3 regions of the Umezawaea sp. genome follow, and region 3 is predicted to be linked to each of the others. Evidence: riboswitches for the same ligand, from Rfam matches in the RefSeq annotation. Region 3 holds a riboswitch; each other region holds the start of a gene.
The links. Region 3 has a riboswitch for S-adenosylmethionine ahead of AC156L_RS35145 (methionine ABC transporter ATP-binding protein). Riboswitches for the same ligand answer to the same signal wherever they lie in the genome.

Region 1 (10,486 bases), on a different contig from region 3:
GACGTCGCCGGGTTCACCGGGCAGCAGACCGGTCTGCGCGGGCTTGAGCACGGCGACCCGACGGCCGTCGGCGGAGGCGACCGCGGCCAGCGCGGCCGTCACGGCCGTCTTGCCGACCTCGGTACCCGTACCGGTGATCACGAGGACGCTCACGGGGGAACACCCTACGGCGACGCGGACGGCCCGACCGGTCGGCGGGTGCTCCCCCTCCCAGCCATGCCCGGATCGTTATCCCGCTTCCGCCGCGGCGACGACGGCGGCGCAGATGGCGGACACGTCGTCGTCCGTGCAGACGAACGGCGGCATCGTGTAGACGAGGTCGCGGAACGGCCGCAGCCACACGCCGTGCTCGACCGCGGCGGCGGTCGCGGCGACCATGTCCACCTCGTGGTCGAGCTGCACGACCCCGATGGCCCCGAGCACCCGCACGTCGCCCGGCGCGTTCGCGAGACCCGCCACCAGGCCCGCCTCGATCCGCCGCACCTCGGCCCGCCAGTCCTGCGACAGCAGCAGGTCGATCGACGCCGACGCCACGGCCGACGCCAGCGGGTTGCCCATGAACGTCGGCCCGTGGGCCAGGACCGGCACCTCGCCCCGGCTGATGCCGTCCGCGACCCGCTCGGTGCACAGCGCGGCGGCCATCGTCAGGTAACCGCCGGTCATGGCCTTGCCGACGCACATCACGTCGGGGCTGACGTTCGCGTGGTCGGCGGCGAACAGCTCGCCGGTGCGGCCGAAGCCGGTGGCGATCTCGTCGAACACCAGCAGCACGTCGTGGGCCAGCGTCAGCTCGCGCAGCACGTGCAGGTAGCGCGGGTCGTGGAAGCGCATCCCGCCCGCGCCCTGCACGACCGGCTCCACGACCACCGCGGCCAGCTCGTCGGCGTGCTCCTCGATCAGGTCCGCGAGGTGCTGCACGTACGCGGTGTCCATCTCGGCGGGCGGCGCGTCGGCGAACACCTGCTCGGGCAGCACCCCCCGCCACAGCGAGTGCATCCCGCCCTCCGGGTCGCACACGGACATCGGCTGGAACGTGTCGCCGTGGTAGCCGCCGCGCCAGGTGAGCAGCCGCCGCTTGGCGGGCTTCCCCCTGGAGCGCCAGTACTGGAGGCACATCTTCACCGCGACCTCGACCGACACCGACCCCGAGTCGCACAGGAACACGTGCTGGAGCGGCTCGGGGGTGATGTCGACGAGCGTGGCCGCGAGGCGCACGGCGGGCTCGTGCGTGAGCCCGCCGAACATCACGTGGCTCATCCGGTCGAGCTGCCCGCGCACCGCCTCGTCCAGGACGGGGTGCCGGTAGCCGTGGATGGCCGCCCACCAGGACGACATGCCGTCCACCAGCTCCCGGCCGTCGTCCAGCCGGAGCCGGACACCCCTGGCGGACTCGACGACGAGCGGCTCGCGGGTGCCCGGCATCGGGCCGTACGGGTGCCAGACGTGGGCCTGGTCCAGTTTCAGCAGCTCATCGTGGTCCACGAGCCGACAGGCTAATCGGGAACCGCTCCAAGCCGTGCAGCAGCGTGCTGTCCTTCCACCGCAGCGCCCGTCCCGGTTCGCCCGCGAGGTCGACGTCGAACCGGTCCAGCAGCGACCCGATGGCGATGGCGCCCTCCAACCGCGCGAGCGGGGCGCCCAGGCAGAAGTGGACGCCGTGCCCGAAGGCGACGTGACCACCGGTCGCGCGGGTGATGTCCAGCTTCTCCGGCTCGGGGAACTTCTCCGGGTCGCGGTTGGCGCTGAGCAGCGACACCAGCACGAGTTCGCCCGCCGGAATCGTCACGCCACCCAGCTCGGCCTCCTCGGCGGTGTAGCGGAACGTCGCCAGGTTGATCGGCCCGTCGATGCGCAGGAACTCCTCGACCGCGTTGGTCAGCAACGACCGGTCGGAGCGCAGCAGGGCGAGCTGGTCCGGGTTGCGCAGCAGCCCCAGCACCCCGTTGCCGATCAGGTTGACCGTGGTCTCGTGGCCCGCGACCAGCAGCAGGAACGCCATCGAGATCAGCTCGGCCTCGTTGAGCCGGTCGTCGTCCTCGCTGGCGTGGATCAGCGCCGAGAAGATGTCGTCGCCGGGGTTCTCCCGCTTGGCCTGGATCAGCCCGGCCAGGAACGCGTACATCGACGCGGCGGCCTGGTTGATCTCCTCCTGCGTCGAGTCGGTGAGCAGCGTCCCCGACCAGATCCGGAAGTCGTCGCGCTGGTCCAGCGGCACGTCCAGCAGCTCGCAGATCACCGTGATCGGCAGCGGGAACGCCAGCGCGTCCAGCAGGTCGACCTCGGGCTTGCCCGCCATCGCGTCCAGCAGCTCGTCGGTGATCTCCTGGATGCGCGGCCGCAGGGCCTCCATGCGCCGCGCCGTGAACGCCTTGTTGACCAGCTTGCGCAGCCGCGTGTGGTCCGGCGGGTCCATGTTCAGCATGTGCGAGGCGAACGACTGGTCGAAGTCGCGCCGCGGCACGCCGGGCTGGAGGTGCCTGGCGAACAGGTCGTCCGCCGCGGCGAAGTTCTTGCTGAAGCGCGGGTCGGACAGCGCGATCCGCGCCTCCTCGTGCCGCGTCACCACCCACACCTTCAGGCCGCGCGGCAGCACCAGCTCGGACACCGGACCCGTCCGGCGCAGCCGCTCGTGCACCGCGTGCGGGTCCTGCTGGTACTCGCCCCCGAGTCGCTCAAGACCGGCCTCGGTCGTGTGCATGACACCCCTCCCGTGGTGAGTTAACTGTGTTAACTGAACGTCCGGGCATCCGTCCGTGTCCCGTGAACCCGACCTTGTCACTCGAATGGCGCAGCCACTTCCGACAAACCCGACCAAGCACCACCCGAGGTGTCCCGGAACCCCGGCACCTCACGCCCGGCCACCACCTGCTCCTCCTCCGCGCGGGGAGGCCGTCCCGCGCCCGGGGTGGCGGCCACACGACGATCACCCCGGACGGGTAGCGTTCGAAGCGTGGTATCGCCTGATCCCGTTGACGCCCGCCTCCTCGCCGTGATCGCGGAGATGGGCCGTGCGGCCGTGCACGAGGTAGCCGCGAGACTGGGCATGGACCCCCGCGAGGCCGCGTCGAGGTTGATCACCCTGTCGGGCAGCGGCCTGCCCCTGCTGGTCGGCGTCGAGTGCGACCCCAACGGCATCCGCCAGGCCCTGTCCAACAGCATGGTGTGGGGCTCCTACAGCGGTCCCCCGGCAGGCCCCAGGCCGTACCCGCCGTACCAGTCGCCCCCCAGCGTCCCGTTCCCGGCGCAGCAGGCCCCACCGCAGCAAACGTGGGGCCCGCCCCAGTCGGCGGGCTGGGCGAGGGGTGACCAGCAACCGGTGTTCGGCGGCTCGAAGGGGGCGACGGGCCAGCGCACCGGCAAGATCGGCACCTCGCTGGAGACGGAGGGCCTGGAAGGCGCCACCTTCTCCATCCAGCTGATCGAGGTGGTGGACCCGGCGGACTTCCTCTTCACCGCGGCGGGCTACAAGCTCGCGGACGGCGAACGCGCCGTGGTGGTGCACACGGAACTGACGAACACCGGCACCATCCCGTTCAACTCACTGCCGGACATGTACCTGGTGCTGATGGCCCGCACCGGAGAACCGGTGGCGAAGGCCCCCGTGTCCCTCTCGTCCCGCCCACCGCACAAGATCGGCGTGCAGCCGGGCGAGACAGCGGGCGGGCACACCGTCTACGTGCTGCCGGAGGACACCGCGATCACGGCGGTCCGCTGGAGCGCCAGACCGGAGATCGACCTCAACACCCTCGTCTGGACGATCGACGACTGACGAGCGGACCGCGAGCGAAACCGGCACGCGCCGCGGCCCCCGCCCACGACGAGCGGCCGCCGAGCCCCTACCCCTCGGCCCGCAGCAGCTCCAGGGCGTCGGCCAGGTCGGCCGGGTACTCGGACGTGAAGGACACCCACTGGCCGTCGGCGGGGTGGTGGAACCCCAGCGTCCGGGCGTGCAGCCACTGCCGGGTGATCTTCAACCGCTTGGCCAACGTCGGATCGGCCCCGTACGTCAGGTCCCCCACGCACGGGTGGTGCAGCGCCGAGAAGTGCACCCGGATCTGGTGCGTGCGCCCGGTCTCCAGGTGCACGTCCAGCAGCGACGCGGCCCGGAAGGCCTCCACGACCTCGTAGTGCGTGATGCTGGGCCGTCCGTTGGCCATCACGGCGAACTTGTAGTCGTGCTTGGGGTGCCGGTCGATCGGCGCGTCGATCGTCCCCTTGATCGGGTCCGGGTGCCCCTGCACCAGCGCGTGGTACAGCTTGTCGACCGTCCGCTCCTTGAACGCGTGCTTCAACGCCGAGTAGGCGTTCTCGGACTTCGCCACCACCATCACCCCGGTGGTGCCGACGTCGAGGCGGTGCACGACGCCCTGGCGCTCGGCGGCACCGGAGGTTGCCACGTGGATCCCCGCGCCTGCCAGGCCGCCGACCACCGTGGGTCCGGTCCAACCGGGACTCGGGTGGACGGCCACCCCCACCGGCTTGTCCACCACGATGATGTCGTCGTCCTGGTACAGCACGACGAGGCCCTCGACCGGCACGGCCTGGATCGACACCGGCCGAGGCGGCTCGGGCAGCGTCACCTCCAGCGTCGCCCCGGCGACCAGCCGATCCGACTTCCCGGCGGCCTGCCCGTCCAGCACCACGTCGCCGGACTCGGTCAACGCCGCGACCGCCGTCCGCGACAGCCCGAGCAACTTCGCCAACCCGGCGTCGACGCGCATCCCGTCGAGACCGTCCGGCACGGGCAGGGTGCGATACCCGCTCATCCTTTGTCCTTCTTCACGGCACGAGTGCCGTCGTAGTCGCGCTGGAGCAGCGCCATCGTCACGATGAGCACCCCGCCAACGCAGATCGCCGAGTCGGCGACGTTGAACACCGGCCACACCCGGCCGTAGGGGTCGAACAGGGACAGGAAGTCCACCACGTGCCCGCGCAGCGGCCCAGGGGCCCGGAAGATCCGGTCGCCCAGGTTGCCCAGCGCGCCGCCCAGCACCATCCCGAGCCCGAGGGCCCACGGGCCGGACCGCAGCTTGCGCGCGATCCACACGATGAACCCGACCACGCCGAGCGAGATCAGGGCCAGGACGGCCGTCCAGCCCTCGGCGAGGCCGAACGCGGCGCCGCCGTTGCGGATCAGCGGCAGGTACAGCGCGCCGCCCAGCAGCGAGACCGGCTCACGGCCCTCCAGGAGGGCCACCGCGACGATCTTGCTGACCACGTCGACGACGAGCACCACCACGGCCGCCGAGGCGAGCAGCGCCAGGCGCCGCCGGGGCAGCGCGGCAGGCGTCACGTCGACGTCGGGTTGGGTGGACACGCACCCATTGTCCCAGTCGCCGCTCAGGACAGGAACGGCGGGAGCGGACGCGGGTCGTTTTCCGGCTCCCAGCGCCCGTCGCGCTGGACGTAGCTCCACTTCGGCCCCTCCGACACGAGGGTGCGCAGGGCCGCGACCAGCCGGTCCACGTGGTCGACCGTGCTGCCGAGCCCCAGCGACGCCCGCAGCGCGCGGTGCTCGTGCGCCCCGACCCCGTCCAGCAGCCTGGTCACGGCGACGTGGGCGCAGAACGCCCCGTCCCGGACCCCGATGCCGTGCTCGGCGGACAGCGCGGCGGCGAGGTAGCCGGCGTCGTGGCCGCTGATCGTGAAGCTGACGACCCCGACGCGGTCGTGCTCGGCCCCGAACAGGCTCAGCTCGCTCAGGCCGGGGATGGTGGCCAGCCCGGCGCGGAGGCGGGCGAGCAGCACCCGCTCGTGCTCGACGGTCTGCTCCCAGTGGCGCCCGAGCACGTCGCAGGCGACGGCCAGCGCGTGCACGCCGACCACGTTCGGCGACCCGGCCTCGTGCCGCTCGGGCACGGCGGACCAGGCCACGCCGAGCCGGTCGCCGTGGTCGGTGACCAGCTTCGTGGCGCCACCGCCGACGAGGTACGGCTCGGCGGCCTGCAACCAGTCGGACCGGCCGACGAGCACGCCGGAGCCGAAGGGCGCGTAGACCTTGTGGCCGGAGAACACGGCGTAGTCCACGTCCAGCGCCCGCACGTCCACCGGGCGGTGCGGGGCGAGCTGCGCGGCGTCCAGGGCGATCCGCGCGCCGTGCCCGCGGGCGACCTTCGCGAGTTCGGCGACGGGCCACACCTCGCCCGTCACGTTCGACGCGCCGGTCACCACGACCAGCCTCGGTCCGACGGGGCAGGACGCGAGTTCCCGGTCCAGCACGGCGACGGCGGCCTCGGCGGAGGACGGGGTGGCGATCCGGCGGACGTTCGGGCCGCGCCACGGCAGCAGCGCCGCGTGGTGCTCGGCGTCGAACAGCACGACCGACGTGTGCCGGGGAAGGCTGCGCGCCAACAGGTTCAGCGCGTCGGTGGTGTTGCGGGTGAAGACGACGGCCTCGGTGGGGCGGGCGTTCACGAAGCGGCGCACGGAATCCCGCGCCTGCTCGTAGACCCGCGTCGACACCTGGGAGGCGAACCCGGCGCCGCGGTGCACGCTGGCGTACCAGGGCAGCAGCTCGTCGACCGCGTCCCGCACCTGCTCCAGGCAGGGCGCGCTGGCGGCGTGGTCGAGGTTGGCGTACTCCACGCGCTCCCCGGTCACGAGCGGCACGCGCAGCGACGAGCCGACGACTCCGGGAACGGCGGGAGCGGTGCTGCGGGGGATGGCGATGGTCATGGTGACTGCCCTTCGGGTCCAGGACCCCGGCGAGGGCCCGCGCTTGCCCGGACGCGCTGCGCGCCGGACCAGGTCCTCACCGTGGGCACCCCACCGCGGAGGAGGGTTGCCGGCCAGCTAGCACGGGCTTCGCGCTGGCACTCATGACCTTTCGTGGACGACGCTAGCCGACGGGCACGCCGTCCGTCGAGCCCCGCTCAGATGCTGGGAAACGCCGGGCGCCCGCCGTCCTCGCCCTTCCAGCGGGCGTACCGGCCCGCCCTGTCGATCGACCGCAGCCGCTTCTCGGTCGCCTCCCGAGCCGCCTCGGTCGACACCACGAGCATCTGGTCCTCCACCTGGAGCCTGGTGGTCGGCTGGGGTGTGAAACCCTTGCCACCGCGGGAGATCAGGCTCACCACGGCCCCCTGCGGCAACCGCAGTTCCGACAGGTACACGCCGTGCAGCTTCGACCCCTGCTGGATGCGCACCTGGAGCAGCTCCGCCCCCAGCTCGTCCAGCGGCGCGGCGTCCACGTGCACCTCGTGCGCCTCACCCGTCCGCACCAGCCCGAGCAGCTTCGCCAGCGCGGGCAGCGTGCTGCCCTGCAGCAGGGTCAGCACCACGACGAGCACGAAGACCGCGTCCACCAGTTCCTGCGACCCCGGCACGCCCTGGATCACCGGGATGAGCGCGAACACGATCGGCACCGCCCCGCGCAGCCCGGACCAGGCGACGAACACCTGCTCCCGCCACGGCACCTTGAACGGGATCGCGGCCAGCGCCACCGACAGCGGTCTGGCCAGCAGCACCAGCACCGCCCCGGCGACCAGCGCGGGCACCAGCGCGTCCAGCACCCGCCCCGGCGAGGCGAACAGGCCGAGCAGCACGAAGAGGCCGATCTGCGCCAGCCAGCCGAGGCCCTCGGCGAACGACAGCGTGTCCGACCGGTGGGGCAGCCGGGAGTTCCCCAGCACCAGCGCGGCGATGTACACGGCGAGGAAACCGGACGCGTGCGCCAGGTCGCCCGCCGTGTAGGCGAGCACGCACACCGCGACGGTCGCCAACGGGTACAGGCCGGTGGCGGGCAGGGCGGCCCGGCGCAGCGCGGCGGCACCCATCCAGCCCAGCGCCACCCCGATCAGCCCGCCCACGACGAGTTCGTAGACGAGCAGCAGCGGGGCGGTCCACGTGATCGGGTCGGGCGAGGCGAGCAGCACGACGGCGATGTACACGGGCGCGTCGTTGATGCCGGACTCCAGTTCCAGCGCACCGGTCAGGCGTTTGCCGACACCCACCGCGCGCAGCACGCTGAACACGGCCGCCGCGTCGGTGGACGACAGCACCGCGCCCCACAGCAGCGCGATCCGCCAGTCCAGGCCGAGCAGGTGGTGCAGCGCCGCGCCGGTGACGGCGACGCTCACGCCGACGCCCACAGTGGACAGTGCGATCCCCAGTCCCAGGGCGGGTTTCACCGCCGACCACCGCGTGGTGAGGCCACCTTCGGCGAGGATGAGGACCAGCGCGACGGTGCCGAGCGACCGGGTCAGGTCGGCGTCCTCGAAGTCGATCCCGAGCACGCTCTCGCCCAGCACCACACCGATGCCGAGGTACAGCAGCAGCGACGGCAGGCCGAGTTTCGTCGACAACCTCACCGCGATCACCGAGACGAGGAGGACCGCCGCGCCTATGCCGAGGATGGCCGTGATTCCCAACGCGACCTCCCTGACGTGCTCGACGGTGACGCCATTGTTCCCCGTCACCACTGAATTGGACTAATCAGACAGCGGATCTTCCCGTGCTCCAGTGCTCAGGGTCACGGCCGATCCGGACACGAAGGCGTGAATCAGCCGAACGTACCTAGCGGCACGCGTCCGGGGCGGTGCAGGTTGGCCAGAGGGCCGCGCGCCACCCCCTGTCCGGTGCCGACCCGTTCCACCCACACCCCTGCATGGAGTTGAGAACGTGAAGCTGCGAACAACCCCAGGCCGGTCGATCCCGGCCCTGATGATCACCAGCGTGCTGATCGGCACCGGGTCCGCCACCGCGGCCCCCGCGCCCGCCGCACTGGCCGCGCCGAACATCTCGGTGGCCGCCGTCCAGGCCGACCTGAACCAGTTGCAGAGCATCGCGACCGCCAACGGCGGCAACCGCGCCCACGGACGGCCGGGCTTCAAGGCGTCCATCGACTGGGTCAGGGGCAAGCTGGACGCGGCGGGCTTCACCACCCAGGTGCAGACGTTCACCCGCAACGGCGCGACGGGCTACAACCTGATCGCGGACATGCCCGGTGGCGACCTGAACAACGTCCTGATGGTCGGCGGCCACCTCGACAGCGTCACCGCGGGTCCCGGCATCAACGACAACGGCACCGGCTCGGCGTCGATCCTGGAGGTCGCGCTGGCCGCGAGGGCGAGCGGGGCCGCGTTCACCAGGCACCTGCGCTTCGGCTGGTGGGGCGCGGAGGAACTGGGCCTCGTCGGCTCGACCTTCTACGTGAACTCGTTGTCCGCCGCCGAGAGGTCGCGGATCAAGACCTACCTGAACTTCGACATGACCGGTTCCCCGAACCCCGGCTACTTCGTCTACTCGGGCGCCAGTCAGCCCTCGGGCTCCGTCGCCGTGCAGCAGACGCTGGTCGCCTACTTCACCTCGATCGGCGTGCAGCCCGAGCTGACGGAGGTCGGCGGGCGCTCCGACCACGCGGCGTTCGCGCGGGCGGGCATCGCCACCGGGGGCACGTTCTCCGGTGCCGAGGTCGTCAAGACCGCGGCGCAGGCCGCCAAGTGGGGCGGCACGTCCGGGGTCGCGTTCGACCGCTGCTACCACCGCTCGTGCGACACCACGGCGAACGTCAACGCGACGTCGCTCGACCGGAACGCCGACGCCATCGCGCACGCCGTGTGGACGCTGGCCGCCTAGCGGTTCGGTGAGCCGTTCCACCGCGCCCGCCGGGGCGGGGTCGATCTCCACGACCCCGTCCCGGCCCGGTCGCCCCACCACCGGCACGTCCTGCTCGCGCACCCCGAAAGCCCTGGCCAGAGCCTTGCGCACGACCTCGTTCGCCTGTGCCCTCCGCAGCCGGTGCCGCGACCGGCGCGGCGTCGGCCCACCACCTCGCGCCGGGCGCCCGGCCCCACCCCGATGCCGAGCCGGAGACGCTCAGCCGTGCGCGCTCAGCGCGACGAGCGTGTCGTCGAGCAGCGTCAGGCTCCCGCTCACGACGTGCGGCGCCGTGGCGCGCAGCTGCGCCTGCCCGAGGTACACCGAGTACGCCAGCAGGGCCCGGCGGCAGCTCGCCTCCGCGGTGAAGCCGAGCGAGGAGAACAGGGCCTCCAGGTAGCGCAGGCGCCCGTCGGTGACCCGCTTGAGGATCGGCGCGACGATCGGGTCGTCCGCGGCGGCCAGCAGGGCCGCCTCGACCGCGCGGCCCCCGCCGCACTCGTCCAGCACGCGGCCGAAGATCAGCCTCAGCCTGGCGAGCGGGTCGTTCTCGCCGTTGACGAGCTGCCGCATCTCCGCGAGGTGCTCGCGCTCCCAGCGCTCGACCGTCGCCAGCAGCAGCGCGTCGCGGTTGGGGAAGTGCCAGTACGCGCTGCCCTTCGTGGCACCGACGCGGGCGGCCAGCGGTTCGACCGCGACGGCGGCCAGACCTCCCTCGGCCAGCGCCTGAAGCGCCGCACGGGTCCAGTCGTCCCGTGTCCGTCGTCTCCGCTCGGCCACGAGTCCATACGCTACCGTATGGTCGGCTCCGCACGGTGCCGTTCGGATGGTGGTGGACGTTGATCGAGACCCCTGACACCCCGTGGGAAGACCTGACCGGGATCGACCG
Region 2 (10,486 bases), on a different contig from region 3:
CGGAACAAGTCCGTCAAGTCTTCCCTGAAGACCGCGGTGCGCAAGTTCCGCGAGGCCGCCGACGCCGGCGACAAGGACAAGGCCACCGCGCTCCTGCAGGACGTGTCCCGCAAGCTCGACAAGGCCGCGACCAAGGGCGTCATCCACGCCAACCAGGCCGCCAACAAGAAGTCGGCCCTGGCGAAGCGCGCCAACCAGATCTGATTCGTCGATCGGGTCCTTGCCGAGAGGGCGTCACCCCCAGGGGTGGCGCCCTCTCGGCGTTCCACGGAAGCTGCCCTCCGCCGTGAGCAGCGGCACCCACCAGCCACTGCTCACGGCAGAAGACTCACACGGGGCGATGGACGATGCTCAGCGGCGCCCGTGCACGGCCACGATGCGCAGCACGGCCCTTTCCAACGCGTAGTCGGCGTCGGCGGCCACGCCCTTCACGTCGGCGTTCAACAAGGCCACCACCGACATCGCCTCGGCCAATCCGGGGGAATCCCACCCCCGCGCCTGCCCCTGGGCCTTCTTCACCTTCCACGGCGGCATCCCCAGCGACCCGGCCAGCTGGAACGGGTCCGCTCGACCGGCCGCCGACACCCGCGCGATGGTCCGCACCGAGTCCGCCAGCGCGTCCGCGACCAGCACGTGCGGCACCCCGAGCTGCATGGCCCAGCGCAGCGCCTCCAGCGCACCGGCCCGGTCCCCCGCCACGGCCTTCTCCGCGACGGCGAAGCCGGTGACCTCGGCGCGCCCGCGGTGGTACCGGCGCACCTCGTCGGCGTTGATCTTCCCGCCGCTGTCGGCCACCAGCTGCGAGGCGGCGGCGGCCAGCTCGCGCAGGTCCGTGCCGACGGAGTCGATCAGCACCGAGACGCCCTCGGGGTCGATCTTCCCGCCCGCCGCGCGGACCTCGTTGCGCACGAACGCCTCGCGCTCGGACGCCTTGGTGATCTTCGGGCACTCGACGGTCACCGCGCCGGCCTTCTTCAGCGCGGCGGGCAGCTCCTTGGCCGCCTTGCTGCGCCCGCCGCCGGAGTGCACGACCACCAGCGTGATGCCGTCGGCGGGGGCCTTGGCGTAGGCGATGACCGTGTCGGCGATCTCCTTGCCCGCCTCCTGCGCCGCCTCCAGGGCGATGACCCGCCCCTCGGCGAACAGCGACGGGCTGACCAGTTCGGCCAGCTCGGGCGGGGTGAGGTCAGTCACCCGGACGCGGGTCAGGTCGGCCTGGGCGTCGATGGCGCGCGCCGCGTCCAGGGCCGCGCGGATCGCCCTTTCGACCAGCAGTTCCTCGTCGCCGACCACGAGTTGCAACGGATCGGGGGCGACAGCGGCAGCGCTCACGGCACGAATCCTCCCACGCTCCGCGCACTCCCGAAGTGTGGACACCGGTGGTCGAAGGGCGGGAGGGTGCCGTAACTTGGGGACCACAACTGAATACCGCTCATCCAGAGGGGCAGAGGGATCGGCCCGAAGAAGCCCCGGCAACCCGATCGTCAGGTACTCGCACGCGTGCGGGCGCTCGACGGTCATGGTGCCAATTCCGACCCGCGATGCGGGACAGATGAGGAGTTACCTCGCGATGACTGCTGTCAGTGTGCCCACGAGCACCTCGTTCGACCTCGGCCCCGCCCGCGCGCTCTCGTGTCGCGAGTGCGGCCACGAAACCCCTCTCGCCGCCGAGTACGCGTGCATCGAGTGTTTCGGGCCGCTGGAAGTGGCCTACGACTTCGGCCGGATCCGCCGCGAGGACATCGAATCCGGCCCCCGGTCGATCTGGCGCTACCGCGGCCTCCTGCCCGTTCCGTCGACCGTCCAGTCCCACCCGAACACCGAGCCCGGCGGCACGCGCCTCGTGCGGGCCGACCGGCTCGCCAAGGCCCTCGGGCTGCGCAAGGTGTGGGTGAAGGACGACACCGGCAACCCCACGCACTCCTTCAAGGACCGCGTGGTCGGCGTGGCCCTCGCCGCGGCCCGTGAACTCGGCTTCACCGTGCTCGCCTGCCCGTCCACCGGCAACCTGGCCAACGCCGTCGCCGCCGCCGCGGCCCGCGCGGGCTGGGAGTCGGTCGTGCTCGTGCCCTCCTCGCTGGAGCAGGCCAAGATCCTCATGACCGCCGTGTACGACGGCGCCCTGATCGCCGTCGACGGCAACTACGACGACGTGAACCGCCTGGCGCAGGAACTGGCTGCCGAGCACGAGGACTGGGCGTTCGTGAACGTCAACGTCCGCCCGTACTACGCCGAGGGCTCCAAGACCCTGGGCTACGAGGTCGCCGAGCAGCTCGGCTGGCGGCTGCCCGAGCAGATCGTCGTGCCGATCGCGTCCGGCTCGCAGCTCACCAAGGTCGACAAGGCCTTCCGCGAGTTCGGCGAACTCGGCCTGGTCGAGCAGACCCCGTACAAGGTCTTCGGCGCGCAGGCCACCGGCTGCTCCCCCGTGTCCGCCGCGTTCAAGAACGGCCACGACGTGGTCCGCCCCGTCCGCCCGGACACCATCGCCCGCTCCCTCGCGATCGGCGCGCCCGCCGACGGCCCGTACGTGCTGGACGCCGTCCGCCGCACCGGCGGCGCCATCGAGGACGTCACCGACGAGGAGGTCGTCGAGGGCATCCGCCTGCTGGCCCGCACCGAGGGCATCTTCGCCGAGACCGCGGGCGGCGTGACCGTCGCGACGGCCAAGAAGCTGGTCGAGACCGGCAAGCTCGACCCCGACGCGGAGACAGTGCTGCTCATCACCGGCGACGGCCTCAAGACCCTCGACGCCGTCTCCCACACCCTGGCCCCGCTGGCGACCGTGCCGCCGTCGGCGCAGGCAGTGCTGGACGCGCTCGCCTCCAGGCGCTGACCGGAACGGCCACCTCCTGACCGCGACACCGGTAGGGCCGCACCCGACCTGACCGCGACACCGGCGGAGCCACACCCAGCCCGACCACAACACCCGTAGAACCACCACCCCTGACCACGACACCGGTGGGGCCGCACCCAGCTTGGGTGCGGCCCCACCGTCGTCAGCGCAGCAGGTAGGCGTCGATGATGGTCTGCTCGACGCTCCCTCCCGACCGGTCAGCCGCCTTGGCCCGCAACGACACCGACCTGGCGCCCTCCGGGTGCGACAGCGTCAGCACACGGCCGCCGTTCACCGCGACCGCCTGCCACGTGACGCCGCTGTCGTAGGACACCTCGGCCGACGTGATCCGCTTCCGCGCCTGGACCACACCGGCCTGGTTCTGCACCGATACCGGCACGGGGAACACCCGACCGGCGGGCGCGGTGCCCGCGGAGTCGAGCTTCGGCGCGTAGCGGATCACCGAGATCGGCAGCGCCGCGATCTCCGCGGTCCGATCGGACCGGAAGGTCCACACCGCCGACACCCTGGTGCTGAACGGAGTCGTGCTCCGCACCGCGTCGGTGGTGAGCCGGTAGTCCGCCGCACCGTCCGGCAGCGCGAAGCGCCCGTAGCCGGGAGAGGCGCTCTCGGCCAGCAGCTCACCGCCGCGGTAGAGCTTCAGCGCGCCCACCGCGGGCGCCTGCCCGGCGTTGCCCGCCCCGTCGCCGAACAGCGGCAGGTTCGCCACCAGTTCGGAGTCGTCGCGGTACAGCCACGGCCGACCGCGGTTGTCCGTCAGGCTCGGCCCGAAAACGGCGTGGTGGAAGGACTCCTCGTACGCCTTGCGCGGCGCGTACGACTTCGGCGGCCCGTCCAGCCCACCCCGGTAGCCCTCCGGGCTCTGAACGGTGAGCCGCCGCGCCCAGTCCGCGTTCTCCCCGCCGTAGAACTCGGTCCGCACACCGGGCGCGGTGAACGCCTCGATCGCACCCCAGCCCCACTCACCCTGCCCGTGAGCGGTGGACGCGTTGCCGATCGTCACGGACTCCCCCGGCCCCGGAGCACCGACGTCGACCCGCACGGTCGCCAGGTCCGCCTTGTCGACCACCTTGGTCAACCCCGTGTGCGTCCTCCCCTTCAGGTACCAGGCGAGCCCGTAGAACTCGGCCCCGCCCTTCGCGACCCAGCTCGTGCTGAGCTTCCCGGTCACCTCGCCGGGCGGCGCCTCCGGCCCGAGGTGCGCCAGACCGACGTGCGACGTCCCTCCACCGAACGAGAACCCACCGATCTGGTAGGTCTTCGCCCCGTGGACCCGCTGGAAACCCGTCTCCAGCAACGACAACCGCGCCGTCGGGTCCGGCAGCGTCAGCACGACCGGCTTCGCCAGCCGCGCGTCCAGGTCGATCGTGGTGGGACCGCTGACCGTCAGCTTCGGGTAGCTGAACGAGTCGTGCGTGTACACCGCCCCCGATCCCTGCACGGACCCCGACAGCAGGTACTCGCCGACCGGCACCCGTCGCCGCAGCTTCCCGTCCGCGTCCTTGGCGAGGGACACGAACTCACCCGTCTCCACGTTCGTCATGAACGCCGAGAAGTGCTCAGCCTTCTCACCGGACCGCTGGGTCCCGTTCACGACCAGGTCGTAGCTCTCCGGCTCCAGGTCGACCACCACGGCGGTCCGTGCGCTCGCGGTGCCCGACGCGGCGACCAGCGCCCCACCGAACTGCCCACCGGCGGGCGCCTTGCCCACGTCGGCCACGACCGTCGCGGTCGCCGTGCCACCCGCGGGCACCGTGAGCCGAGCGGGCTCGACGGCGAACAGCCCAACGGGCGCGGGTGCCCCATCCGGTGCGGTCGTGTCGACCCGCAGGTCGAGCGTCAACGGCACCGCGCTGTCGTTGCCGTAGCTCACCTCCTTGGTGATCAGGGGCTCACCGGTGTGCGGCCACTGGTGCGACCCGAACGCGACGCTGCTCGGCCGGCTGGTGATCGCCTGCGTCATCGCCCGAGCCGAGTCCACCCGCCCGGCCCCCTGCTCGAACGGCGTCAGACCGGCGGTGGGAGCGGCCGACGCGACGAGCCGCGCCTTGAGCTGCTCACGCGTCAGCTCCGGGTACTGCTGCGCCAGCAACGCCGCCGCGCCCGCCACGTGCGGGGTCGCCATCGACGTGCCGGACAGTGCGGTGTAGCCGTCCACGACCGGTGGACCGATGCGCCCGTCAGCGTGCCGAGCGGCCACGATGTCCACACCGGGCGCCGTGATGTCCGGCTTGATCACCCCGCCACCCACCACGGGCCCGCGGCTGGAGAAGTCCGCGATCCTGTTGTCGCGGTCCACCGCACCGACCGTCAGCGCCTCGTCCGCGGTACCCGGCGACCCGATGGAACCCGCTCTGGGCCCGGAGTTGCCCGCGGCGATCACGAACAGCGTCCCGTACGTCGTGGACAGCGTGTTCACCGCTTCCTCGAGCGGATCGACCCCGGGGGTGTCGTACCCGCCGAGACTCATGTTCACGACCGCCACACCCTGCTCGGCCGCCCACTGCATCCCCGCGATGATCCCCGAGTCCGCACCGCTGCCGGAGTCGTCGAGCACCTTGACGTCCAGGATCCGCGCACCGTGCGCCACACCCCGGTACGCACCGCCTCCCTTGGCACCGGTGCCCGCGATGATCGACGCCACGTGCGTGCCGTGCCCGTAGTGGTCGACGGCGTCCTTCGAGTTCGAGAAGTTCCGCTCCCCCACCTCCCTGTCCGCGAGATCCGGATGGGTCTGGTCGACCCCGGTGTCGAGCACCGCGACCGTCACACCCTCACCGGTGTAGCCCGCCGCCCACGCGGCGGGCGCCCCGATCTGCGGCACGCTGCGATCCAGCGACGCGGTCCGCACCCCGTCCAGCCACACCTTCTTGATCCCGGACCCGGCCAGCGCACCAACCCCGGTCAACCCGCTCCACAACCCGGAGCCCGCCGACTTCTCGACGTCGACCGCGACACCGTTGACGCTGGGCAGGTCGACCGTCACCGCCGTGCCCGCGGTGGCGGCGAACGACCGCTGCCCAGGCTGGTAGGTCACGATCAACGGCACCGTGTCCCGCTGCCCGTCCCCGTACCCGGAGGCGATCAGCTCGGTCACGTCGAACAGCCGCCGATCGAGCACCCCCTTGGCCAGCAACGGTTCCGCGTCCGCGGGCACCACGTAGCTGTGCCCGTCGCTCTCGAACGTCGAGAACCACATCCCCTCTCGCCCAGGCCCCGGCTCCAGGTACCCGGCCGACCCCTTCGAACCGGGGAACACCCGGTCACCGGTCAGCAGAGTCACCGACTCACCACCGGTGCCCGACCGCACGCCGGACGGCTCGGACGACGCCACTGGCGCGGCGTGAAGGGCCTGCGCACCTCCCATGATCAAGGCACCCGCGACGAGTACGACGACTGTTCTCCTCGGGGGTCCACCGCTCCGACCGCGCACTGACGCCTCCAAGTCACTGGTTTGTCGCGGAGAGTAAGAGCTACCGCGAGCCATTGACAAGGGTTCTTAACAAATATGGTCTAGACCTGTCCGGTTCTAGGGTGTGTCCTGCGGGAACGCACCTGCGTGCCTTGGCGTGATCTTCCCGAACGGTGTGGGCCGTGGAAGACCGTGCGCGAGCGGTTGCGGAAGCGGACCACGGACCTGCCGCTGGCGGTGATCCTTACGCCCGGCCAGGCCGGCGACGACCCGCAACCGCTGCGACTGCTGGACGAGATCCGAGACACCGACGTGGACGGGCAGCGGGTGCGGGTCGGCGGATGAACGCCGACAACGCCCAGGGCTCGGCCGGTGGTAGGCCGCCCACCTTCGAGCCCGGCAACTACAAGCACCACAACGTGGTCAGGCGCTGCCTCAACCGCCGCACGCAGTTCCGCGGTCTGACAACCAGCGCCGGCTGTAGCGCGCGGGCTCGAACGAGCCGACCATCCTCACCGCACCCGGACGGCTGCGGGCCGACCGGCCGCGCAGCCGGTTCAGCACGGAGTCCGGAGCCCGACAGGACGTGAGCACGAGCGGCGGCAGCCTCCCGCCGCGCCGACCACGGCGTGGATCTTGCTGCTCAACCCGGACGACCCTGCCGCCACCGCGCCTCGCGGCAGCAGCGCGATCCTGATCGGCAGACGTGTCAGCGCCGTTCTTGCCCGGCATGGCCCGCAGCTGATCACCCGCTGCTGTTCGGGCGACAGAGTCTCCTTTCCTCGGTCGGTGCCTCTTCCAGCGCATCGCGGGTCTCGCAGGCAACCGCCGGCACTGGAACGCTCCGGCCTCGACCTGGGTGGTGAACCGGTCGTTCAACTGCCGCCGGGTGGATCCCGGACGCTGCCCGGACGTCACGGGCCGCGCGCCCTTCCTGGACACCACCGCCTGAACGTTCCGCCGACCTCTCGCCCCGCTGTGGTGATCACAGGCCGATCTTGTCGCTGCGCAGCCACCCCGTGCGGGGAAACCGGGTGAGTTCGGGGAGGAGGTGGGGACCGACGGACTCGGTGGCGGTGCGCCACGCCATGATCCGCTGGGGCCACGGGGCTCCTGACTTGGAACGGTTGTAGGCGTTGGTGTGCCACGGGAGTTCGTCGATCGACAGGGTGTCGTCGAAGAGGTGTTCCGCGACGAGTTCGTGGGCGGCGTCGGGTGACACCACCTCGGTCGGGCGCAGCACGGCGGTGACGGTGGCACGGGCGACGACGCCGCGCCCACCGCCGCGCAACTCGTCGCAGGCGTAGTAGGTGAACGCCGGTTTCAGTTCGTCCGTCGGCCACGGGGAGGGCACGTAGCCCGGCTGCCAGAGCACCCAGCTGAGCGCGGACCGACCGTCCGGCACGGTCCAGCCGAGGCGCAGCCGGATCCAGGTTCCGTTCATCGTCCTTCTCCTCACTTCTTGCGTCGTACGACGCGCGGTCCGGTCTCTCCACCGAGGACGGCGGTGTCGCCGTCCCGGTCGGTGCGCAGCACCAGCGCCCCACGCCCGGTGAGCGCGTCGAGCACGGCGCCGTTCGGATGGCCGTAGCGGTTGCCCTCGCCAACGCTGACCAGGGCGATCCTGGGTTTGACCTGCGCGAGGAACTCGGGCACCGAGAACCTCGACCCGTGGTGGGGAACCTTGAGCACCTCGGCGGTCACGTCGACGTGGCCACCGAGCAGGTCCGCTTGACCCTCCAGTTCGATGTCACCGGTCAGCAGCACCCGACCGGCTTCGGTGTGGGCGCGCAGCACGAGCGACGAGTCGTTGATCGCGGTGTTGTCGTCTTCGTCCGGGACCGCTCTTCCCCTGGGCCCCAGCACTTCCAGGACCAGGCCCGGCAACTCCAGGCGTTGGCCCGCGGTCAGTGCGACCAGTTCCACGTCGGCCGCTCGGGTCTGGCGGCGGACCTCCTCCCATGCCCAGTTCGGTTCGTGCGACGGTCCGACGGCGACCGCTCCCACGCTGCGGTCGGCGAGCACGGCCGTGAGCCCGCCGATGTGGTCCGCGTGCAGGTGGCTGAGCACCAGCAGCGGAATGCGCCGAACCCCCAAGCGGCGCAGGCAGGACGTGACCGGTCCCGGATCAGGACCGGTGTCCACCAGTACGGCCCGACCGGGTTCCGCCGTGGCCAGCACAACCGCGTCGCCCTGGCCCACGTCGCACGCGACGGCCGACCAGCCGACCGGCGGCCAACCCGGTGTCACGACGCTGGTGGGGACCAGCACCAGCACCCCACCCAGCAGGGCGGCGGCCAGCAGCGCACGGGTTCGCCGTGCCTTGAACAGCCCGTGGACGACCAGGAGGACGACCGCCAGCAGGACTCCACCCCACCAGCCACCGGGCCAGCGGACGGACGCGTGGGGCACCTCCGACGCGCGTCTGCCCACCGTGATCAGCCAACGGGCTTCCGGCCCCGCCAACTCGACCAGCAGCCGGGCGGCACCACCGTGCAGCGGCGCGACCACCGCGGCCAGCACCCCCAGCACGGTCGCGGGCGCGACCACCGGAGCGACCACCATGTTGGCCACCACCGCGACCAGGCTGATCCGGCCCGAGATGCCGACCACCAGCGGCGCGGTAGCGAGGCTCGCGGCCACCGGCACCGCCAGCACTTCGGCGAGTCCGATCGGCACTCCGCGCTCCCTCAGCGACGCCGCCCACCTCGGAGCGAGGAGGACCAGCGCGGCCGTGGCGACGACCGACAGGGCGAACCCCGGATCGGCCCCCAGTTCCGGGTCGTACAGGACCAGCACGATCACCGACGTGGCCAAGGCGGGCAACGCGGACCGTTCGCGCCCCAGCACGAGCGCGAGCAGTGCCACCGCACCCATCACGGCCGCCCGCAGCACGCTCGGTTCCGGACCCGCCAGGATCACGAACCCCACCAGCGCGAGGGCGGCACCCACCGCGCACCCTCGCGGGCCGACGCGGAAAGCTCTCAGCAGCAACAGGACCGCGCCGCACAGGATGGCGAGGTTGGCCCCGCTGACGGCCAGGACGTGGGCCAGGCCAGCCGTGCGGAACTCCTCCACGACCCGCGGGGAGAGCTCGGACGTGTCTCCGACCACCAGGGCGGGGAGCAGGCCCGCCGGTTCGGGATCGAGGGTGGTGCTGGCCTCGCGCAGACCGGAGCGCAAGGTCTCGGCCGCTCGCTGCCACACCGGAGCGGGGCCGACGTCCTGCGGAGGGCCGCGGACCCGCAGCACCGCCACCGTCAGCTCACCCCGCCTCGCCGGTGCCAGGACTCCGCGAGCCGTGATCTGTTGGCCCGGCAGCAGATCGCGCCAGCCGGTGGCAGGTGCCACGAGGACCACCTGCCCTCCCTGCTCGTGGGTTCGGCCCGCCACGAGGAGCCGGTGGACGTCGGCGTGGACGACCACCGCGTCCACCCCACCGGGTTTGGCGGCGAACCCCTCGGTGCGCATCCCTCGCGGTCGGGTGGAGAGCTCCGCGCGGAGCACGACCGCTTCCGAGTTGGTGGCCGCGGACCGGACGGGGTGCACGGCCGACTGGTGGACCCTGAAGCCGATGGAGAGGGCCGCGATCGGAGCGGCGACCACCAGCGCCAGCGCGCACGACCTCGCGCACCAGTCGTTGTGGATCGCCAGCGCACCCACCAGGCACGCGATCACGCCGGTGAGGACGGCGATCGGCCAGTTCCACAGGAGACCGCCCAGTGCCACCGCCCAGACCGCGAGAGCGGCGGGGACCAGGCGGTACCTCGGGTTCACGACGTGCCCAGCCGGAGGCGGAGGCACGAGGTGACCGGGGTGGGTCGCGGGGTCGAACCGGACTGCCGGGGAACGGGAGGTGCGGCCGGCTCGGGCACGCGGTCGTGGCCCGTGGTGGACGCGGCGAGCAGGCGGACGCAGGACGTTCGAGGACGCGGGAACGAGCCGACGACGGCGCTCGTGGTGGGGAGTGCGAGCCACGACGGGAGATCGTGGATCGAGGCGGGAGCGACGGGCGAGCGGGGAACGGGGAGGACGAACGGGGTGGGCACGCCCTCCGGGCTCGTGGCGGGAGCACCGGTCGCGTGGGGACGAGGCGAGCCGGACGTGGTGAGGGCGGCACGGGGACGGGTGCCGGACGACCGGAGTGCACGGGTGAGGTTTCGCCAGCCGCGGAGGAGCCGGCGCAGGGTGCGGGTCTGCGGCGTGATCGCGGCCTG
Region 3 (10,486 bases):
CGCACCTGGACGCGTGCGGCGCGCTGACCCGCGAGGCCGTGGTCGAGGTGCTCGACCGGGCCGAAGCGGCGGGGATCGACCGGGTCGTCACGGTCGCCGACGACCTGCCGTCCGCCCGGTGGGTCGCGGAAGCGTCCACCTGGGACCCGAGGGTGTTCGGCGCGGTCGCGCTGCACCCGACCCGCACGGCGTCCTTCGGCGACGCCGAGCGCGACGAGCTGGCGAAGCTCGCCGAGCACCCGCGCGTGGTCGCGATCGGCGAGACCGGGCTCGACTACTACTGGGACTACTCGCCGCCCGCGGCCCAGCAAGCAGCTTTCCGTTGGCACATCGAGCTTTCCAAGCACACCGGCAAAGCTCTGATGATCCACGACCGGGACGCGCACGCTGACGTCCTGGCCACTTTGGACGCCGAGGGTGCTCCGTCCACTGTGGTCTTCCACTGCTTCTCCGGCGACCTCGACTTCGCGCGGTCCTGCGTGGAGCGCGGGTTCGTCCTCTCCTTCGCGGGGCCGGTGACGTTCAAGAACTCGGCGGCGCTGCGCGAGGTGGCGCGGTGGGTGCCGGAGGACCGGATCCTGGTCGAGACGGACGCTCCTTTCCTGACCCCCCACCCGTTCCGGGGACGCCCGAACGAGCCGTACGCCGCGAATTACACCCTTCGGGCAATCGCTACGCTCCGTGGTGTTGATCTGGCGGAGTTTGGAGTCGCTGTCACCCGGAATGCCGAGCGCGTGTTCGGCCTTCGTGACGTGGAGTGGTCGTAATGCTCTCTACGACGAATGGAGCAGCCGTTTGCTCCGCCATTGGGGTGTCCCACATCACAACTCCGAACAGGGTGTTTGCGGAACTTCCCGACCTCCGTTACGGTCCCGTGACCGTGCCCCCGAACGGCGAAATCTGCCGAGGGGGAGCACACCCGTTGTCGGGGCGGGTACCACTGCCAGAAGCGAGTAGTCGAGCGAACGCACGGGAGTTGCCGAGGAGCAGTCGAGTTTCTCCGCTGCACGTCAGGTAGCACCCATGGTGCGAGGAGCGCTGGCTCCCGCCTTCAGGAGGTATCGACCCTGTGATGGAACGCGGCAGACCCCGCGAGGACGGCTCGGTGTACTCGTTCAACGACGACACCGACTGGTTCACCCCGGTGACCGGCACCGCCACCGCGACGGGTGTCATGGAACCCCCGGCCCTCGTCGACCACCCGAGCTCCCCCGGCTTCACCGGGCTGGGCGTCACGCCGGCCGACGTGTACGAGGTCCTCGGCTCTGACGCCGACGAACTGCTCGCCACGGCCAACGTCGACGTCGACGAGCTGATCCGGCTCATCAACGCCGAGACCACGCTCCTCCCGGCCATCGTCATCCCCGACGAGCTGCCCGAGGACGTCCTGGCGGCGAAGTTCGCCCCCGAGCAGCCCGACGGCCCGCCCCCGGCCCTCGTGGAGGCCGTGAGCACGTGGAAGCGCAAGTTCCTCAAGGCGACCGTGCTCGCGCTGCTGGTGACCATCACGGGCGGCGGCGCGACCGCCATCGCGATGGACAAGTCGATCACGGTCGACGTGGACGGCCAGGAGAAGACCGTCCGCACGTTCGACTCGACCGTCGGTGACATCCTCGCCGACGAGGGCATCGCGGTCGGCGAGCACGACGCGCTGAGCCCGTCGCCCAACGCCAAGGTCGGCGACGGCGGCAAGATCACCCTCGACCGCGGCCGACTGGTGAAGGCGACCGTCGACGGCGAGCAGAAGGAGGGCTGGGTCCGCTCCGTCAGCGTCGGCGAGGCGCTCGACCAGCTCGGCATCAACGACGACGGCGCCTGGGTCTCCGACGACCGCGGCAAGGACGTGCCGCTCGGCGGCATGGCGCTCCAGGTCAAGAGCCTCAAGAACGTCACCGTCTACGACGGCGGCAACGAGCCGCGCCAGCTCAAGACGACCGCGCTGACGGTCGGCGAGCTGATGCAGGCCGAGAACATGACGCCGCTGGGCGCCGAGGACACCGTCGAGGGCGGAGCGGACCTCAAGATCGCCAACGGCGCCGAGATCCACATCAGCCGCACCGGCGTCTCCGTCATCAACGTGACCGAGCCCATCAAGGCTCCCGTCGAGGAGATCCTCGACGCCGAGATGCCCAAGGGCGAGACCAAGGTCGAGCAGGAGGGCGTCGCGGGCGAGGAGATCAACTCCTACCGCGTCACGCTCAAGAACGGCCAGGAGGTCGGCCGGGAGAAGATCGGCTCCAAGGTCACCAAGGAAGCCGTCGCCAAGAAGGTCCGCAAGGGCACCAAGGCCGCTCCCAACCCCGTCATCTCCGACGGCAGCGACTGGGACCGGCTCGCGGGCTGCGAGGCCGGCGGCAACTGGGCCATCAACACCGGCAACGGCTACTACGGCGGCCTCCAGTTCAGCCCGTCCACGTGGACGGCCAACGGCGGCGGCCAGTACGCCCCGATGGCCCACCAGGCGACCCGCGAGCAGCAGATCGCCGTCGCGACCAAGGTCCGCGACGCCGCGGGCGGCAAGTACACCGCGTGGCCCGGTTGCCGCGCCAAGTTGGGCTTGGCGTAACAATTGCCGCGTGACTGAACAACCGTCGTCGACCGGGCCGGGGAGCATGCTCCTCGGCCCGGCCGACGTTCGGCGCCTAGCGGCCGAACTGGACATCCGCCCCACCAAGAAGCTCGGTCAGAACTTCGTGCACGACCCGAACACGGTTCGGCGCATCGTGACGGTGGCGGAGCTGACCCCGGACGACGTCGTGCTGGAGGTCGGTCCCGGCCTCGGCTCCCTGACGCTCGCGCTGCTGCCCGCGTGCCGCGCCCTCGTCGCCGTGGAGATCGACCCCGTCCTGGCCGCCAGGCTGCCGCGGACGGCGCTGGAACGGGCACCCGAGCTGGCCGACCGGCTCCACGTGGTGCTCGCCGACGCCATGCGCGTCCAGGCGGCCGACCTGCCGGTCGCCCCGACCGCGCTCGTCGCGAACCTGCCGTACAACGTGGCCGTGCCGGTCGTGCTGCACCTGATGGCCGAGCTGCCGTCGTTGACCAAGGGGCTCGTGATGGTGCAGGCCGAGGTGGCCGACCGGATGGCCGCCGGGCCCGGCAGCAAGGTGTACGGGGTGCCGAGCGTGAAGCTCGCCTGGTACGCCGACGCCCGGCGCGCGGGGCCCGTGCCTCGGTCGGTGTTCTGGCCCGTGCCCAACGTGGACTCGGCGCTGGTGGCGTTCAAGCGTCGCCCGGAGTTGATGTCCACTGTGGACCGGCGGGCGCTGTTCACGTTGGTGGACGCGGCTTTCGCGCAGCGGCGGAAGACCATGCGGGCCGCGCTGTCCGGGTGGGCAGGGTCCGCTGTGGAGGCTGAGCGGCGGCTCGTCGCGGCCGGTGTGGACCCCGGTATCCGCGGGGAGCAGTTGAGCGTGGAGGACTTCGCCCGCATCGCCGCGACGGTGTGACCGGCGGCCGGCTCGGGGTGCGCGGGGCGGGGGTGCTCCTGTCGTGAGGACCCCCCGACGCACACGCTACGGGAGGGGTCCGACATTTTTCGGGGGTCGGCTCGGGGCGGGTGGGGTCGGCGGCTGGGCGTTCGGGAGCCAGGGGTTCGGGGTGCTCGGGGTGTGGCGCGGGGGCTGGGGCGCGGGTGGTCGAGGGCTTGGTGGGCCGGTTCGCTCGGGCTGAGGTCGGTGGGGCTGCTGTTCGGGTGAGGTGGGGGCCGGTTTAGCTCGGGCGGGGTCGGCTGGGCCGGCTTGTTCGGGGTGGGGTCGGTGGGACTGCTGTTCGGGTGAGGTGGTGCCGGTTTGTTCGGCGGGATCGGCGGGGGCTGGCTTGTTGGGCGTGAGGTCGGTGGGCTGGCTGTTCGGGTGAGGTGGTGCCGGTTTGTTCGGGCGGGGTCGGCGGGGGCCGGTTCGTTCGGCGTGAGGTCGGTGAGGTGGGTGCCGGTTTCCTCGGGTGGAGTCGGAGCCGGCCTGCTCGGGATGTGGTCTGTGTGGCGGCTGCTCGGGTGTGGTCCGTGGGAGCGGGGTGGCTCGGCGGTGGGGTCGGCTGGCTTGAGGCGAGGGCTGGCGGTGGCCCGGTGTTGCCGTCCGAGCCCTGGCGGTCGAGGAGTTGGTGTCTCGGCCAGGGGGTGGCGAAGGCCGGTCGTGCGTGGTGCGGTTCCAGGGTGTGGGTTGTCGTGAGCCGCGCTGGGGTTGTTCCGCGGCGTGGGCCGGTTGAGCGGGAATGGCCAGGGGTTGAGCGGTGTGGCTCACCCGATTCACCTGTTCGGACGTAAGGGGTCCGGTTGATCATCGGCCAGTAGGCCGATTGGCCGGTGATCCGTGGGTTCGGTACCGGATTCAGGCGTGGATGCTGGTCCAGAAGTGTGACTTCTCGAACGATCCCAGATTGTGGGCCTTTCGGGCTTGCGTTTGCGGCCTCGGGTCGGGTGTACTCGTGTTGCCATCCCGAGCGGCCGAGAGACCTGGCTCTTTGACGCCGCAGCAACCACCCGCTGGACGCGGGCAGGTGCTTCCGCCAGGCTCGATGGAGGATTACGTGCCCACGCAGGGAATGCTCACGCGGCGCCGGACGGTCGACCAGTGCCGCCGCACCAACACGGGCTGTCGACGCTAACTCGTACAGGCGCTTCTCCTTACCCCCTAGCCTCTACCCGAATTCCTCGCCGTCCTCATCGGACGGTCCATTGAGGACGGCCGCCGCATGCCACAAGCACTGCGACGCCGCGCGTAGCCGTGGAGCGAAAACGTGATCACTGTCGAAAACCTCACCAAGTCCTTCGCCGGGCACTCAGGCCCGGTCGTGGCCCTCGACGGCGTCAACCTGGAAGTCCAGGCCGGCACCGTCCTCGGGGTCGTCGGGCCGAGCGGAGCGGGCAAGTCCACCCTCGCCCGGTGCGTCGCACTGCTGGAGCGCCCCGACAGCGGCGCGATCCGCGTCGACGGCACCGACCTCGTCTCGCTGGACGGCACCGCGCTGCGCGCCGCCCGTCGGCAGATCGGCGTTGTGCCGCAAGGGGATTCACTGCTCCGGCAGCGCACCGCCGCGGGCAACGTGGCACTGCCGCTGGAGTCCGCGGGCGTGCCCGGTCCGCAGCGCCGCAACCGCGTCGCCGAACTGCTCGACCTGGTCGGCCTGACCGAGAAGGCGGGCAGCTACCCGGACCAGCTCTCCGGCGGCCAGCGCCAGCGCATCGCCGTCGCCCGCGCGCTGGCGGCCGGGCCGTCGGTGCTGCTCGCCGACGAGCCGACGTCCGCGCTCGACCCCGACACGACCGGGTCGGTGCTGACCGTGCTGGACCGCGCCCGCGCCGAACTCGGCATCACCGTCCTCGTCGTCACGCACGACATGGCCGTGGTGCGCCGGATCTGCGACGACGTCGCCGTGCTGGAGGACGGCCGGGTCGTGGAGCACGGCCGCGTGCTGGACCTGGTGTCGGACGGCGCCAGCCGCACCGCCGCGTCGCTGCTGCCCGCGATCGACCAGAACCCGCTGGCGGAGAGCCGTTTCGACCGCGTCGCGGACGTCGTGCTGGTCGGCTTCGCGGCCGTCGGCGCGCTGCTGCCCGAGGTCACCAGCCGGTTCGGCGTCGAGCTGAACCTGCTCGGCGGCGGGCTCACGCGGCTCGCCGAGACGCCGGTCGCGCGCTTCCGCGTCGGCCTCAAGGGTGAGCGCGCCGACTCCGCGCTGGAGTGGATCTCCGAAGCGGGCGCCTCCGTCCAGCGCACCCTCAAGGGTCCGCAGGGAGTAGCTGCGTGAGGTCTGCGACACCCTGGTCCACCGTGTTCGACATGCTCGTCGACGCAACCGGCGAGACGTTGTACATGGTGGGCGTCTCCACCCTGGTCGCGACCGTGCTCGGCATCCCGGTAGGGGTCTGGCTCCAGCTCACCGCTCCCGGTGGGCTGAAGCCCAGCCCTCTGCTGCACAGGGCTCTGGGCTTCATCACCGACCTCGGGCGCTCGATGCCGTTCGTGGTCCTGCTCATCGCGTTGACGGCGCTCACCCGGCTGGTGCTCGGCAGCTCGATCGGCACCAGCGCGGTGATCGTGCCGCTGTCGATCGGCGCCGTGCCGTTCGTCGGGAGGCTGGTGCAGAACATCCTGTCCGAGGTGCACGTCGCCGTGGTCGAGGCGGCCGTGACGACCGGGGCGGGCACGCTGCGGATCGTGCGCAGCGTGCTGCTCCGGGAATCGTTGCCCGCCTTGATCAACGCGATCGGCGTGACCGTGATCGCCGTGCTGGGCTACTCCGCCATGGCCGGGATCATCGGCGGCGGCGGGCTCGGCGACCTGGCGATCCGCGAGGGCTACCAGCGGTTCAACGACCGGGTCCTGTGGGCCACCGTCGCCTGGCTCGCCGTGGTGACCACGGTCATCCAGTTCGCCTTCACTCGCGCCGCCCGTTCCGCCGACCGGCGCAGGCACGCGTCCGTCTAGTCCGACTCCGGACACCCCCCGTTCGACCCACTCATCGGCCACCGCCGACGCACAAAGGAACCCCATGCGCATTCGTGCTGCCCTCGTCGCCCTGCTGCTGACCGCGGCGGGCTGTGGCAGCGGCACCACCGCCGCGACCGACCCCTCAGCCCCGCTGAAGGTCGGTGTCAGCCCCACGCCCCACGGCGAGATCCTCAAGCACGTGGCCGACACCCTGGCCGCCGAGAAGGGCCTCAAGATCGAGGTCGTCGAGTTCACCGACTACGTCCAGCCGAACACCGCCCTGGTCGACGGATCGCTGGACGCCAACTACTTCCAGACCGTGCCGTACCTGGACACGGTCAAGCAGTCCAGCGGCGCCGCGCTGGAGTGGATCGGCCCGGTGCACCTGGAACCGCTCGGCGTGTACTCGACGAAGCACGAGAAGCTCACCGACCTGCCCGAGGGCGCCAAGGTCGGCGTCGCCAACGACGCGACCAACGAGGCGCGCGGCCTCAAGCTGCTCCAGGCCAACGGGCTGATCAAGGTCAAGGCGGGCACCGAGGAGACCGCGACGATCCGCGACGTCGAGGACAACCCGAAGAAGCTGGAGTTCGTCGAACTGGAGGCCGCCCAGCTGCCCCGGTCGCTGGAGGACACCGACGCGTCCGTCGTGAACGGCAACTACGCGATCGACGCGGGCCTCAAGCCCGCCTCGGACGCCCTCGTGCTGGAGAAGGCCGAGGGCAACCCCAACGCCAACGGCCTCGTCACCCGCGCCGAGCTGAAGGGCGACAAGAGGATCGGGGACCTGCTCGCCCTGCTCCAGTCGCAGCAGGTCAAGGACTACATCAACCAGAAGTTCGCCGGGGCCGTCCTGCCCGTCTGACCAGTGCGCCGAGCCGCTCGACCCCCGTCGGGCGGCCTCGGCCGCGGGCCGGTGGGAGCGAACACGTCCTCGACGCCCGTAGGCTGCATGTCGTGCTCGCCGTAGTCCCACCCCCGGTCACCGTCCGCGTCCCGGCCAAGGTCAACCTCCACCTGGCCGTCGGGAACCTCCGCGCTGACGGCTACCACGACATGGTCACCATCTTCCAGGCGCTGTCGCTGCACGACGACGTCACGGTGGCGGTCGCCGACGACCCCGGCGTGGAGGTGCGCGGCGAAGGCGCCGACTCCGTGCCGACCGGTCCGACGAACCTCGCCTGGATGGCCGTGCGGGCGCTCGCCGCGCACGTGGGGCGCGACCCCGAGGACCCGAAGGTCCGCGTGGTGATCCGCAAGAACATCCCCGTCGCGGGCGGCATGGCGGGCGGCAGCGCCGACGCGGCCGCCGCACTGGTCGGTCTCGCCTCCCTGTGGCGGCTGGAGATCGGTCGGGACGAGCTGGCCACCCTCGCCCGCGGCATCGGCGCCGACGTCCCGTTCGCGCTGTACGGCGGCACCGCCCTGGGCACGGACCGCGGCGACCAGATCGTGCCCGTCCTCGCCCGGCACCCGTTCCACTGGGTCATCGCGTTCGACAAGGGCGGCCTCTCGACGCCCGAGGTGTTCGGGGAACTCGACCGGCTGCGCACCGACGGCAACCCGCCGCGCGTCGGGGCCGCCGAGGCCGTGCTCGAAGGCCTCGCGTCCGGCGACCCCCGGCAGCTCGCCCTGCTGCTCGGCAACGACCTCCAGGCCGCCGCCGTGTCGCTGCGGCCCAACCTGCGGCGCACGCTGCGCGCCGGGGTCAACGCCGGTGCCCTCGCCGGGATGGTGTCCGGGTCCGGCCCGACCTGCGCGTTCCTCTGCACCGACGCCGACTCGGCCGTGCGGGTCGCCGCCGAGCTGGCCGGTGCGGGCGTGTGCCGGACCGTCCGCGTCGCCCAGGGGCCCATGCCCGGCGCCCGCGTCGTGGCCTCCGAGGAAGCACCCCGACCGGTGCCGCCCGAGGTCCACGCCTAAGTCCCGCTCTTCCTCCTCCCTACTCTGAAGGTGCGCTTCCACGATGGCCAACCTGGTCAACCTCGAGTCCGTGTCCAAGTCGTTCGGCGTCCGGCCCCTGCTGGACGGGGTGTCCCTCGGTGTCGGTGACGGCGATCGGATCGGGGTGGTGGGCCTCAACGGTGGCGGCAAGACCACCCTGCTGGAGGTCCTGGCGGGCCTCGAAGACCCCGACTCGGGGCGCGTGAGCCAGAACCGCGGGCTGTCCATGGCCGTGGTGACCCAGCGGACCGAGCTGCCCGAGGGCTCCACCGTCCGGCACGCCGTGATCGACCCGCTCGGGTTCGACGCGGAGCACGAGTGGGCCGCCGACGCCCGCGTCCGGTCCATCCTGGACGGACTGGGGATCACCGCGCTGGGCCTGGACTCGCCCGTCGGGACCATGTCCGGTGGCGAGCGGCGCCGCGTCGCGCTGGCCGCCGCGCTGGTGCAGGACCTCGACCTGCTGGTGCTGGACGAGCCGACCAACCACCTCGACGTCGAGGGCGTGCGCTGGCTGGCCGCGCACCTGCTGGCCCGCAAGTCGGCGCTCGTGGTCGTGACGCACGACCGCTGGTTCCTCGACACCGTCTGCACCCGCACGTGGGAGGTCGTCGGCGGCCAGGTGGAGCAGTACGAGGGCGGCTACGCGGACTGGATCTTCGCCCGCGCCGAGCGGGGGCGGCTGGCCGACACCCTGGAGGAGAAGCGCCGCAACCTGGCCCGCAAGGAGCTGGCCTGGCTGCGCCGCGGCGCCCCGGCCCGCACCTCCAAGCCCCGCTACCGCATCGACGCCGCCGAGGCGCTGATCTCCGACGTGCCCGCGCCCCGCGACAAGGTCGAGCTGCTGGCGTTCGCCAAGCGCCGCCTCGGGCGCACGGTGCTGGAGCTGGAGGACGCGACCCTCACCGTCGGCAACCGGACGCTGGTCAAGGACCTGACGTGGCGGATCGGTCCCGGCGACCGGATCGGGCTCGTCGGCGTCAACGGGTCGGGCAAGACGACGCTCCTGCGGCTGCTGGCCGGTGAGCGGGAGACCGAGGGCGGTCGGCGCATCCAGGGCCAGACGGTGAAGCTCGCCCACCTCACCCAGGAGCTGCACGACCTGCGCGGGTCGATGCGGGTGCTGGAGGCCATCGAGGAGGTCGCCCGGCGGGTCGTGCTGGGCAAGCAGGAGATGTCCGCCTCGCAGCTGGGGGAGCGGTTCGGGTTCTCCTCGCAGAAGCAGTGGACGCCCGTGTCCGACCTGTCCGGCGGTGAGCGGCGGCGGTTGCAGCTCTGCAGGCTGCTCATGGCCGAGCCGAACGTGCTGCTGCTCGACGAGCCGACGAACGACCTGGACATCGACACGCTCCAGCAGCTGGAGGACCTGCTCGACTCCTGGCCGGGGACGCTCGTGGTGATCTCGCACGACCGGTACCTGGTGGAACGGGTGTGCGACCAGGTCGTCGCGCTGTTCGGCGACGGCGGGCTGACCGACCTGCCCGGCGGCATCGAGGAGTACCTGCTGCGGCGGGACTCCCAGCGCGAACTCGCCGCGTCACGGGAAGCGGTGCCGGTGCCGGTCGCGGTGTCGAGCGCCGCCGACCAGCGGGCCGCCCGCAAGGAGCTGTCGAAGCTGGAGCGGCGGATGACGACGCTCCAGAAGAAGGAGGCCGAGCTGCACGCTGCGCTGGCCGCCGCGGCCACCGAACCGGAGCGGCTGCTGGCCCTGGACGCCGAGCTGCGGGCCGTGCACGCCGAGGTGGCCGAGGTCGAGGAGCAGTGGATGGCCGCCGCCGAGCTGGTCGAGGGCTGAGCCGACGAACGAGGGGGCGGCGTTCCGCGGAACGCCGCCCCCTCCGCGTTCAGCGACCCCGTCGGCGCAGTTCCGCTGCCAGGCGGGGCATGAGGTCGTCGACGAAGGCGCAGTCGTAGCCCTGGCCGTTGAGCAGCGCGTGGGCGAACCTGACCTTGGAGATGTCCGAGGAGGTCGCTCCCAGCATCCCGTCCAGCGCGATGCCGATCTCCTCCAGCATGCGGTCTACCTGGGCCTGTCTGTAGCCGCGCTGGTTCGGGGCCGCCGGGGGCAGGCGCACCTGGCGCAGCTGCTTCCAGCTCTGGATCGGCGGGAT

Region 1: linked by a shared signal. The riboswitch ahead of AC156L_RS21255 (aminotransferase class V-fold PLP-dependent enzyme) and the one ahead of AC156L_RS35145 (methionine ABC transporter ATP-binding protein) in region 3 are both predicted to bind S-adenosylmethionine.
Region 2: linked by a shared signal. The riboswitch ahead of thrC (threonine synthase) and the one ahead of AC156L_RS35145 (methionine ABC transporter ATP-binding protein) in region 3 are both predicted to bind S-adenosylmethionine.

The regions. Positions count from the first base shown of each region.
Region 1 is NZ_DBNGPQ010000093.1:106,354-116,839, reverse strand. It holds gene bioD (dethiobiotin synthase) at 1-153, opposite strand, end outside; gene AC156L_RS21280 (adenosylmethionine--8-amino-7-oxononanoate transaminase) at 229-1,482, opposite strand; gene AC156L_RS21275 (cytochrome P450 family protein) at 1,469-2,698, opposite strand; gene AC156L_RS21270 (AsnC family protein) at 2,951-3,769, shown strand; gene AC156L_RS21265 (RluA family pseudouridine synthase) at 3,837-4,766, opposite strand; gene lspA (signal peptidase II) at 4,763-5,317, opposite strand; gene AC156L_RS21255 (aminotransferase class V-fold PLP-dependent enzyme) at 5,341-6,675, opposite strand; SAM riboswitch class IV at 6,710-6,824, opposite strand; gene AC156L_RS21250 (potassium/proton antiporter) at 6,873-8,363, opposite strand; gene AC156L_RS21245 (M28 family metallopeptidase) at 8,620-9,576, shown strand; gene AC156L_RS21240 (TetR/AcrR family transcriptional regulator) at 9,817-10,377, opposite strand; gene AC156L_RS21235 (RNA polymerase sigma factor) at 10,437-10,486, shown strand, end outside.
Region 2 is NZ_DBNGPQ010000080.1:30,843-41,328, reverse strand. It holds gene rpsT (30S ribosomal protein S20) at 1-204, shown strand, start outside; gene holA (DNA polymerase III subunit delta) at 352-1,332, opposite strand; SAM riboswitch class I at 1,430-1,559, shown strand; gene thrC (threonine synthase) at 1,571-2,836, shown strand; gene AC156L_RS17585 (S8 family peptidase) at 3,000-6,140, opposite strand; gene AC156L_RS17580 (hypothetical protein) at 6,462-6,614, shown strand; gene AC156L_RS17575 (hypothetical protein) at 7,255-7,713, opposite strand; gene AC156L_RS17570 (DNA internalization-related competence protein ComEC/Rec2) at 7,725-10,046, opposite strand; gene AC156L_RS17565 (hypothetical protein) at 10,043-10,486, opposite strand, start outside.
Region 3 is NZ_DBNGPQ010000156.1:4,781-15,266, reverse strand. It holds gene AC156L_RS35160 (TatD family hydrolase) at 1-767, shown strand, start outside; gene AC156L_RS35155 (resuscitation-promoting factor) at 1,073-2,566, shown strand; gene rsmA (16S rRNA (adenine(1518)-N(6)/adenine(1519)-N(6))-dimethyltransferase RsmA) at 2,613-3,449, shown strand; SAM riboswitch class I at 4,429-4,522, shown strand; gene AC156L_RS35145 (methionine ABC transporter ATP-binding protein) at 4,738-5,748, shown strand; gene AC156L_RS35140 (methionine ABC transporter permease) at 5,781-6,428, shown strand; gene AC156L_RS35135 (MetQ/NlpA family ABC transporter substrate-binding protein) at 6,493-7,296, shown strand; gene AC156L_RS35130 (4-(cytidine 5'-diphospho)-2-C-methyl-D-erythritol kinase) at 7,389-8,354, shown strand; gene AC156L_RS35125 (ABC-F family ATP-binding cassette domain-containing protein) at 8,398-10,170, shown strand; gene AC156L_RS35120 (DivIVA domain-containing protein) at 10,220-10,486, opposite strand, start outside.